Regions from separate parts of the Mesorhizobium sp. B2-4-6 genome, predicted to be linked through region 1. Evidence: predicted binding sites of a transcription regulator. Region 1 holds the regulator's gene; the other holds the start of a gene.
What was found. The regulator PhoB, encoded in region 1, activates phosphate uptake and scavenging genes when phosphate is short. The targets are predictions, from matches to a motif close to TGTCATNNANCTGTCAT.
Positions count from the first base shown of each region.

Region 2: the regulator PhoB is predicted to act here: its motif matches at 2,165-2,181, upstream of FJ957_RS11835 (acid phosphatase).

Region 1 is NZ_VFVI01000010.1:11,574-16,655, reverse strand. It holds gene FJ957_RS22585 (LysR family transcriptional regulator) at 1-333, opposite strand, end outside; gene FJ957_RS22580 (alpha/beta hydrolase) at 456-1,388, shown strand; gene FJ957_RS22575 (SDR family oxidoreductase) at 1,452-2,090, shown strand; gene phoB (phosphate regulon transcriptional regulator PhoB) at 2,137-2,826, opposite strand; gene phoU (phosphate signaling complex protein PhoU) at 2,843-3,550, opposite strand; gene pstB (phosphate ABC transporter ATP-binding protein PstB) at 3,571-4,374, opposite strand; gene pstA (phosphate ABC transporter permease PstA) at 4,371-5,082, opposite strand, start outside.
Region 2 is NZ_VFVI01000003.1:362,355-367,436, forward strand. It holds gene FJ957_RS11820 (dihydrofolate reductase family protein) at 1-396, shown strand, start outside; gene FJ957_RS11825 (hypothetical protein) at 448-699, opposite strand; gene FJ957_RS11830 (cytochrome-c peroxidase) at 853-2,118, opposite strand; gene FJ957_RS11835 (acid phosphatase) at 2,324-3,874, shown strand; gene FJ957_RS11840 (OsmC family protein) at 4,097-4,519, shown strand; gene FJ957_RS11845 (hypothetical protein) at 4,525-5,049, shown strand.

The DNA of each region.
Region 1 (5,082 bases):
CGGTGACAGGATCGTCCGAGCTGCGTGTTCAACCGATGTGATGCGGATCGTGCCGGCGGGCGTTTCCCTGAACTCGGCCAGCATCTCGATGCTCTGGTCGAGTTCGCGCAGCGTAGGCCCAAGCGTTGCCAGCAAACGCTTTCCCGCTTCCGTCGGCGCCACACTTCGTGTGGTCCTCGCCACCAGCAGGACGCCGAGACGCTCCTCAAGCCGTTTGACGATCTGGCTCAGTGTCGACTGGGAGATGCCGAGTTTCGCGGCGGCCTTGGTGAAGCTGCGTTGCTCCGCGACCACGTGGAAGGCGGCCAGGTCGGCGATCTCTTCGCGTCTCACTTATCATCCTACCAATAAGTCATAGTGGATTTTACCGGCTAATTCGATGAATTGCCACGGCCTAGAATGCAAGGGATCTCGTGCAGATGCATCGACGCCAACCCAGTGCAAGGAGTGCCATCATGGGCAAAATCAGCTTCCCCAACTCCAACAATCAGGCAATCGCCATGTCGGCCGTCATCAATTTTCCGGAAGACTTCAACAAGACCAGGACCTACCCGGCAGTCATCGTTTCGCATCCAGGCGGCGGCGTGAAGGAGCAGACGGCGGGCACCTATGCAAGGAAGCTCGCCGAACAGGGCTTCATCACCATCGCCTACGATGCCTCCTACCAGGGCGAGAGCGGCGGGCAGCCGCGCCAGCTCGAAAACCCCTCTGTCCGCACCGAAGACGTGAGCGCCGTGCTCGATTACCTGACCACGCTCCCCTATGTCGACAATGACCGTATCGGTGCGATGGGCATCTGCGCCGGCGCCGGCTATACGGCCAATGCGGCAATTGACGACCCGCGCATCAAGGCCGTCGGAACCGTGAGCGCCGTCAATATCGGCCAGATGTTCCGCAACGGTTGGGACAACAATATCAAGGATGCAGACGCCCGCGCCGTGATCGCGGCCGGCGCGGCGGCACGGACTTCCGACGCCAACGGTTCGGAGGTCGGCAGGATTCCGTTGGCGCCACTGAAGGAAGACGACGCTCCGAACGAAGAACTGCGCCAGGCCTGGGAATATTATCACACGCCCCGGGCCGAATACCCGACCGCACCCGGTTATGCGACGGCTCGCAGCCTGTCGCAGATCATTCCCTACGACGCCTATTCCAAGGCCGAGGCCTACCTCACCCAGCCGCTGCAGATCGTGGCCGGGAGCAAGGCCGGCAGCAAATGGATGAGCGACGACCTCTATAGCCGCGCCGCCAGCAAGGACAAGAGCTACCATGTCGTTGAAGGGGCCAACCACATGGATCTCTATGACGGCGAGAGATATGTCGATGAAGCAGTGTCGGTGCTGGCGCCTTTCTTCGGCAAGACGCTGCAACCCATCGGCGGAAGGTAATCGTCCAAGGGATGCGGGATCGACCAGGGTTCGTCCCCTTCGACCCGGAACAAGCGAGGTCATATGATCAAGGTTCTCATTCTCGGCGCGGGTGGCCAGATTGCCCGCCACGTCATCGACATGCTGGCGGGCGACGGTGACCTTCATCTGACCCTGTTTGCCCGCAACACGGCGCGCCTTGCCGGCCTTGCCGGGCCAAATCAGAACGTTGTCCAAGGCGACGTTCTGGACGCCGCAAGGCTCGACGAAGCGATGCAGGGACAGGATATCGTCTACGCCAATCTGACCGGCGCGGACCTCGACAGGCAGGCTCGGGCCGTGATTGCCGCCATGAAGAAGGCCGGCATCAGGCGACTGATCTTCATTCTGGCGCTCGGCATCTATGACGAAGTGTCCGGCAAGTTCGGCGAATGGAACGCCGCCATGATCGGCGAGGACCTGAAACCCTTCCGGCGCGCCGGAGACGCCATCGAGGCCTCCGGTCTGGAATACACGATCCTGCGGCCCGCATGGCTGATGGACGAGGCGGTCATCGACTATGAAACGACCGCGCGCAACGAGCCATTCAAGGGCACGTCGGTATCGCGCGTCAGCGTGGCCGATCTGGTTGCTCGGATTGTCCGAGCGCCGGATCGGCATGTCGGCGAAAATCTCGGCGTCGACAAGCCGGGCACGGATGGTGACAAGCCCGATTTCATGTGAAGCGGCGGCGGGGCAGAGGGCGGTTCCCACCGAACGGTGAACCGCTCTAATCCTCCCTGATCGCGTACCCCGCCCCGCGGATGGTGCGGATGACGTCCGGCATGCGGCCGTTGTTGACCGCCTTGCGCAGGCGCCCGACATGGACGTCCACGGTGCGCTCGTCGATATAGATCGTCTCGCCCCAGACATTGTCGAGCAGCTGGCTGCGCGAGAACACGCGGCCGGGATGGCGCATCATGAATTCGAGCAGGCGGAACTCGGTCGGGCCGAGCCTGATCTCGCTCTTCTTGCGGTAGACGCGGTGCGATTCGCGGTCGAGCACGATGTCGCCGACCTTGAGCACGCTGGACAGCACCTCCGGCTTGGCGCGGCGCAGCAGCGCCTTGACGCGCGCCATGAACTCCGGCGTCGAGAACGGCTTGACCAGATAGTCGTCGGCGCCGGTCGAGAGGCCGCGCACGCGGTCGCTTTCCTCGCCGCGGGCCGTCAGCATGATGATCGGCAGCCGCTCGGTCTCGGGCCGCATCCTGAGACGCCGGCAAAGCTCGATGCCGGAAACCGCCGGCACCATCCAGTCGAGCACGAGCATGTCGGGAACGTTTTCCTGAAGGCGGATTTCGGCCTCGTCGCCGCGGGTCACCACTTCGACCTGGTAACCCTCGGATTCGAGATTGTAGCGGAGCAGCACCCCCAGCGGCTCCTCGTCCTCCACCACCATGATGCGTGGCGCGATCATTGGGGTAACCTTTTCGTCAGGCCGCCGGCGCCGACATTGCGGTCTCGTCCTGCTTCGGACGATTGGCGGGCAATTGCGTGCCGGTCAGCACATAATAGGCGTTCTCGGCGATGTTGGTCACATGGTCGCCGATGCGCTCGAGATTCTTGGCGCAGAACAGAAGATGCGTGCAAGCGGTGATGTTGCGCGGGTCTTCCATCATGTAGGTCAACAGCTCACGGAAGACGGAGGTGTATTTGACGTCGATGCGCTCGTCGTCGTTGCGAAGCTTGGCCAGCGCCGTGGCATCGCCCACCATATATTCCTGGATCACGGCCTGGACCTGGATCAGCACCATCTGCGCCATGGAATCGATCGAATGCGTGAGGTCGCGCGGCGCGGCGCTGACGCCGACCGAGCCGACGCGCTTGGCGATGTTCTTGGCGAGATCGCCGATGCGTTCGAGGTCGCCCGCCATACGGATCGAGCCGACCACGTTGCGCAGGTCGTCCGCCATCGGCTGCCGCTTGGCGATCAGCGTGATGGCGCGGTCGTCGAGCTCGCGCTGACGAGCGTCCATGATGGCGTCGTCGGAGACGACGCGCTGCGCCAGCGCATTGTCGGTCTCGAGCAGCGCCTTGGTCGCGCCGCCGACCATCGAGCTGGCGAGATCGCCCATGTCGTTGATGAGCCGGCTGATCTGCCTCAGATCCTCGTCGAAGGAGGCGACGGTATGTTCGGCCATGATGATGTCCTCGTATGAACTCAGCCGAAGCGGCCGGTAATGTAGTCCTGCGTGCGCTTCTCGCGGGGCGAGGTGAAGATCTTCTCGGTCCGGTCGAACTCCACCAGCTCGCCCAGATACATGAACGCCGTCTGCCGCGACACGCGCGCCGCCTGCTGCATGTTGTGGGTGACGATGACGATCGTGTAGTCGGCCTGCAACTCGTCGATCAGTTCCTCGATCTTGGCGGTCGACAGCGGATCGAGCGCCGAGGCCGGCTCGTCGAGCAGGATGACCTCGGGCTTCACCGCCACGGTACGGGCGATGCACAGGCGCTGCTGCTGGCCGCCCGAGAGGCTGAGGCCGCTGGCGTTGAGCTTGTCCTTGACCTCGGTCCACAGCGCGGCGCGCTTCAGCGCCGACTCGACGCGGCTATCCATCTCGGCCTTGCTGATCTTCTCATAGAGCCTGACGCCGAAGGCGATGTTCTCGTAGATAGACATCGGGAATGGCGTCGGCTTCTGGAACACCATGCCGATCTTGGTGCGCAGCAGGTTGAGGTCCTGCGAGCGGTCGAGGATGTTCTTGCCGTCGAGCAGCACCTGGCCCTCGGCGGTCTGCTTCGGATAGAGCTCGTAGATGCGGTTGAGCACGCGCAGCAGCGTCGACTTCCCGCAGCCCGACGGGCCGATGAAGGCTGTCACGCTGCGCTCGGGCAGGGACAGGTTGATGTCCTTCAGCGCCTTCGACTGGCCATAGTAGAAATTGAGGTTCTTGACCTCGATCTTCGACTTCTCGACGGTCGTGTCGGCTACGTTCAAATCGGTGGACAACATCGGTTTCATCTGTCCTCTCTGCGTCCGGTGAGGCTGCGCGCGAAGATGCTCAGCCCGAGAACCGTCAGGGTGATTATGAGTGCGCCGGTCCACGCCAGTTGCTGCCATTCCTCATAGGGGCTGAGGGCGAACTGGAAGATGGTCACCGGCAAGCTGGCCATCGGCGCGTTGAGATTGCTCGACCAGAACTGGTTGTTGAGCGCGGTGAAGAGCAGCGGCGCCGTCTCGCCGGAGATGCGGGCGATCGCCAGCAATATGCCGGTAACGATGCCGGACAGAGCGGCGCGATAGGCGACCGAGCGGATCACCACCCAGCGCGGCGCGCCGATGGCGGCGCCTGCTTCGCGCAGCGCGTTGGGCACGAGGTTCAGCATGTCCTCGGTGGTGCGCACCACCACCGGGATCACCAGGATCGACAGCGCGACGGCACCGGCGATGGCCGAGAAGTGCCCCATCGGCCGCACCATCAGCTCATAGACGAACAGGCCGATGATGATCGACGGCGCCGACAAGAGGATGTCGTTGATGAAGCGCACGATCGTGGTCAGGCGCGAGAAGCGGCCGTATTCGGCCATGTAGGTTCCGGCCAGGACACCGATCGGCGTGCCGACGATGACGCCGATGACGGTCATCACGATGCTGCCGTAGATGGCGTTGAGCAGGCCGCCGGCATCGCCTGGCGGCGGCGTCATTTCGGTGAACACCGCCAGCGAGAGG
Region 2 (5,082 bases), on a different contig from region 1:
CTGACCCATTGGGGCAATGCGGCGAAGAAATATCCGAGGGACCCTTTCTATGCCTTCGCGCAGCGCATCGTCGAGGCTGAGAAGGTTGTGGCGAGCGACAAGCTCGAAACATCGCGCTGGGAACGCACGCGCGTCGTCAGTGGCGACCTGCCGCGCGAGGTCGATGCGCTGAAGCAAGGCAAGGGCGGCGACATCGCCGTGTTCGGCGGCGCGGGCTTTGCCGCCGCGCTGATCGCCGCCGGCCTGGTCGACGAGTACCATCTCTTCATCAATCCGGCGGTTCTGGGCAGCGGCCGCCGCATCTTCGAGAAGGGCGGTTTTGGCAGGCTGAAGCTCCTCGGCTCGAAGCCCTATGCCAGCGGCATGGTGGTGAGCCGCTACGCGCCGGCACAATGAGGAGCGACACCGAGGTCGCGCCGGCTTGAATCAATCCGTCAGTGCGTCTTCTCAACCGCCTGTTTGGCCGTGCCTTTCGCGCATCGGCTGCGAGCCGCCTGCGCTGACCAACCGTAGGTGCGCGCCTGGCCGGCCGGGCCGTGGCCAAGCCGCCTGGTCGTTGCCCGCGGCGACGAACCAGCGGGCCTCGCGCGATGTCAGGCCGATAAGCACCCGGCCGGCATATTCGGCCGGCGCGCCATTGCCCGCATCGAACACCGCCCAACTGCCGCCGGGCGGCTCCTGCACCGCGACGAACCTCATCGCAGACTCCATCTGTGAAGAGGTGGGCAATATAGCAGGCGCGACTTGGCGTTCCTATGATGTGGCTCACATTGGCACACTTTTGCGGTGGATAGCACGGCTCCGGCTGCAAGCAGGCCGTGTGCCCTACCAGTCTCTTGGCTGCCGGTCGCCCTATTGCCCAGCCTGGTCGGCGTCGGTCAGCGTTCCGAGGAAGGCGACGATGTCGTCGATCTCGGCGTCGCTCAGCGCCGCCTTGTCGCCCGGCTTTTTGCCGTTGAAGGGTGGGTCGGTGTTGAGGTTCGGCCAGTAAGCCTTTGGCAGGTCGTCGAATTTGTCGACCGTGCCGTCCGCCTTCTTCGGATACCAGCGTCCGGGATCCGTATCGCGGCTGGCGTAGAAGGCGACCGCCTCGCGCAGCGAGTGGAAATAGCCGTTGTGGAAGAAGCTCTTTCGCAAGGCCACGTTGCGCAGGGTCGGCGTCTTGAACAGGCCGCAATATTCGCCATGGCTCCTGAAATCGGTGCGCAGCGGTCCGCACAGGCCAAGGTCGACATAATTGGGATCGGCATTGGCGGGGATCGCCGGATTACGCGGCACGGCGATCGCGATCAGGCCGTAGTCGGTGAACTGCGGCGGCTCGCCGTCATTGGCGGGCTCGCTGAGATGGCAGCTCGCGCAATTGCCCTTCGCTTCGTCCTCGAACAGCAGGCGGCCGCGCAATTCCTGCGCCGAGAGCTGCGCCTTGCCGGCGAGGAAAGCATCGTAGCGGCTGGAATAGGGATAGAAATCGGCGCTGCTCTGCTCGAATGTGCCGAGCGCTTCGACCGCGGCGTCGAAGGCATCCCGCGGGTGCTCGAACACATCGGCGCCGAACGCCGCCTCGAAGGCGTCGGCATAGGGCGCCTTGCGCAGCGCAGCGACCACCTCAGCCTCGTCCTTGTTGCCCATCTCGAAGGGCGACAGCAGCGGGATCCTCGCCTGGTCCTTACCGTGGTCGGCGCGGCCGTCCCAGGTCAGGCCGCCGGTCGGGCCATTGTCGACGCTCTCGTCGCCTTCGTCCTCGGAGTCGTGGAAATGCTCGGTGAAGGCAGGTGCCGCCTGCAGGTAGCGCAGCGACGGCACGGCGCGGACACCGGGTCGGTCGAGCTTGGCTCCGCCCATCTCGACGGGTGCCGCCGAGGCCGGTCCGAAGGCGTGGTTGGGATCGTGGCAGGACGAGCAGGCCTGCTTGCCCGAGGCCGACAGCGCAGGGTCAAGGAACATCTGCCGTCCAAGCGCCGTCAGCGCGTCGGCGCGGGCGAAGGCTTCCTGGCGCGACATCGGCCCGGGGTGGATACCGGACGGTCCCGCGGTGCTCGCAGGCGCGGTCAAGCCGACGATCGAGGCGGCCAGAAGGACGATCGCGTGATTTTTCCGTCCCATCGTCTGCGGCGACATCCCCGGTTTTCTTCGCCCGATTTCGTTCGCGACGTAAGGATCGAGTGCAACGGATTGATGACTGGCTTTCTTGCTCACGAAACCGTGTTCGGACGCTGCGGAACTGTCACATGGGTGACAAGGCGCCGAAGTAGCTCGGCATTAATGCAGTTGCGTTCCTGCATTGCCGTCCTCCAGCCACTCCCAAGCCACGAGGCATTTCCCGATGACCCGATCCTTTCTCTCTCCCCGGTCCTTCCTCTCGCTTTGCCTCGCCTCCACGGCGCTGGCATCGCTCTCCGCTGCTGCCCACGCGGCTCCTCCCGGCTACGACAAGATCGACACCGTCGTCGTCATCTACGCCGAGAACCGCAGCTTCGATAACCTCTATGGCGGCTTCCCCGGCGCCAATGGCCTGGCCAACGTGTCGCCCGATCAGGCGCGTCAGCTCGACCGCGACGGCAAGCCGCTTTCCGAACTGCCGCCGGCCTGGGGCGGACTGACCGGCAAGGGCGTGACGCCCGCGGTGACCGAAGCCCAGACCGCGCATCTCCCCAATGCCGTCTTCGCCATCGACGATCCCAAGGGCTTCAACGAGAACACCGGCGTCGTCACCCATGATCTCTGGCACCGCTTCTACCAGGAGCAGATGCAGATCGACGGCGGCCGGAACGACAAGTTCGTCGCCTGGGCCGATTCCGGCTCGTTGGTGATGGGTCATTATGACGGCTCCATCCTGCCGATGTGGAATATCGCCAAGAAATACGTGCTGGCGGACAATTTCTTCCAGGGCGCCTTTGGCGGCTCTTTCCTCAACCACTTCATGCTCGCCTGCGCCTGCGCGCCCTTCTATCCGAATGCCGACACCAGCCCGGCAAAGGGCCAGATCGCCGTCGTCGAGCCGGACGGCGTGACGCTGAAGGCAGCGGACAACGCGCCGCCCTCGGCGCTGGGCGGCGTGCCGAAATTCGTCAATGACGGCGCCATCACCCCCGACTTCTATGCCGTCAACACCATGCAGCCGCCCTACCAGCCGAGCAACAACAAGCCGGCCGAAGGCGGTGACGCAGCGCTCGCCGACCCGGCGCAGCCGAACACGCTGCCGCCGCAGCACGAGATCACCATCGGCGACCTCCTGACGCTCAAGGGCATTTCCTGGGCCTGGTATGCAGGTGCCTGGCAGGCGGCGCTCGACGGCAAGAACGCGACGCCCGTGCCCAACTTCCAGTTTCATCACCAGCCCTTCAACTATTTCGCCGCTTATGCGCCGGGCACGCCCGCGCGGGCCGAGCACCTCAAGGACGGCGGCCTCGGCGGCACCGAATTCATCAAGGCGATCGACGACGGCAAGCTGCCGGCGGTTTCCTTCTACAAGCCGCAGGGCAACCTCAACGAACATGCCGGCTATGCCGACGTGACCAGCGGTGACCAGCATCTGGCCGACCTCGTCGCGCATCTGGAGAAGAGCCCGCAATGGCCGCACATGCTGGTGGTCATCACCTATGACGAGAATGGCGGCTTCTGGGACCATGTCGCGCCGCCCAAGGCTGACCGCTGGGGCCCGGCCAACCGCATCCCCGCCTTCATCATCTCGCCCTATGCCAAGATGGGCATGGTCGACCACACGCAGTATGACACGACGTCGATCCTGCGCTTCATCACCAACCGCTACGACCTGCCGGTACTGCCCGGCATCGTCGCCCGCGACAAGGCGCTGCGCAACAACGACCAGCCGCCGATGGGCGACCTGACGGCGGCGCTCGATCTGACGAAGTAGCGTTTCAGAACTGGGTTCCTCTCTCCGCCAGAGGCGGGGAGAGGTGTCCGCGAAGCGGAGAGGGGGCCTTCGTAGGGCGCTCCCCCTCTTCGTCTCGGCTTCACCGAGCCACCTCTCCCCATTTCATGAGGGCGAGAAACGCCAATCGCCCACGGCCTGCCTCGGCGATTGCCTCAATGAATTCCCGTCCGCTATCAATGTCTCCGAATTGGAGACCACGCGATGGCAGACCTGAAAGTCAGAACCCGAAACGCCGGCGCGCTCGCCGTCCTGCCGCCGGGCGGCCTGCCGGTGGTCACGACACCGACCGGCGGCACGGTCGATGTGGTCACGCAGGTCAGCGCGCCCGGCTTCAGTCCGCTCGATCTGCTCTATGCCTCCTTAGCCGCCTGCATGGTGCTCAGCGCCCGCATCGCCGCCACCCGTCTCGGCGTCGCCGACCGGCTCGGCGAGGTGAGGGCGGATGTGAACGGCGACAAGGCGAAGGACGAGCCGTCGCGGCTGGAAACCTTCAATATTCGCCTGACGATCGCCGGCGACCTCGATGCCGCGACGAAAGAGCGGATCCTGGCGGACGCCGAGGATATCTGCACCGTCTCAAACACGCTGCGCGGCGCGCCGGCACTTCACGCGACGCTCGGGTGAGGCCGATGGCGCATCTTTCGCCGATCGACTACGCGACCGCTTCCGCCGACATCCGCGCCGAGCACGACCGCGAGCTCGCGCTGCGCGGCCGCATGACCAACATGAAGCGCATCCTGCTTCACTCGCCGGCCGCCCACCGCATCTACGCCGAATGGTTCACGCTGCGCGATCTGCTGAAGCCAACGCTCGACGACCGCGCCATCTGGCTGTTCTCGAAGACGATCGCGGAGGCGATGCGGGCAGAAATCCCGGTTACTTTCTTCCGCCGCGCGCTGATCGACAACGGCCTCGATCCCGAGGCGATCGGGCCTACTGGCGACGAGGCGTTGCTGACAAAGTTCGGCAAGGCGGTCGCCGCCGATGCCAATGCCGTTCCCGATGAAGTCTGGGCAGCGCTCAAGGCGCGCTATGACGAGGCGCTGCTGGTCAATCTCGTTGCCTTCGCCGGCATCATGGTGGCGACATGTGTGTTTACCAATGCGGTGAAGGTGGACCTCGATCCGGAGCTGGAGGCGTATCGCCAGCAGTGAAGCTGCTGATCTCCCCCGCAAGGACGGAGATTG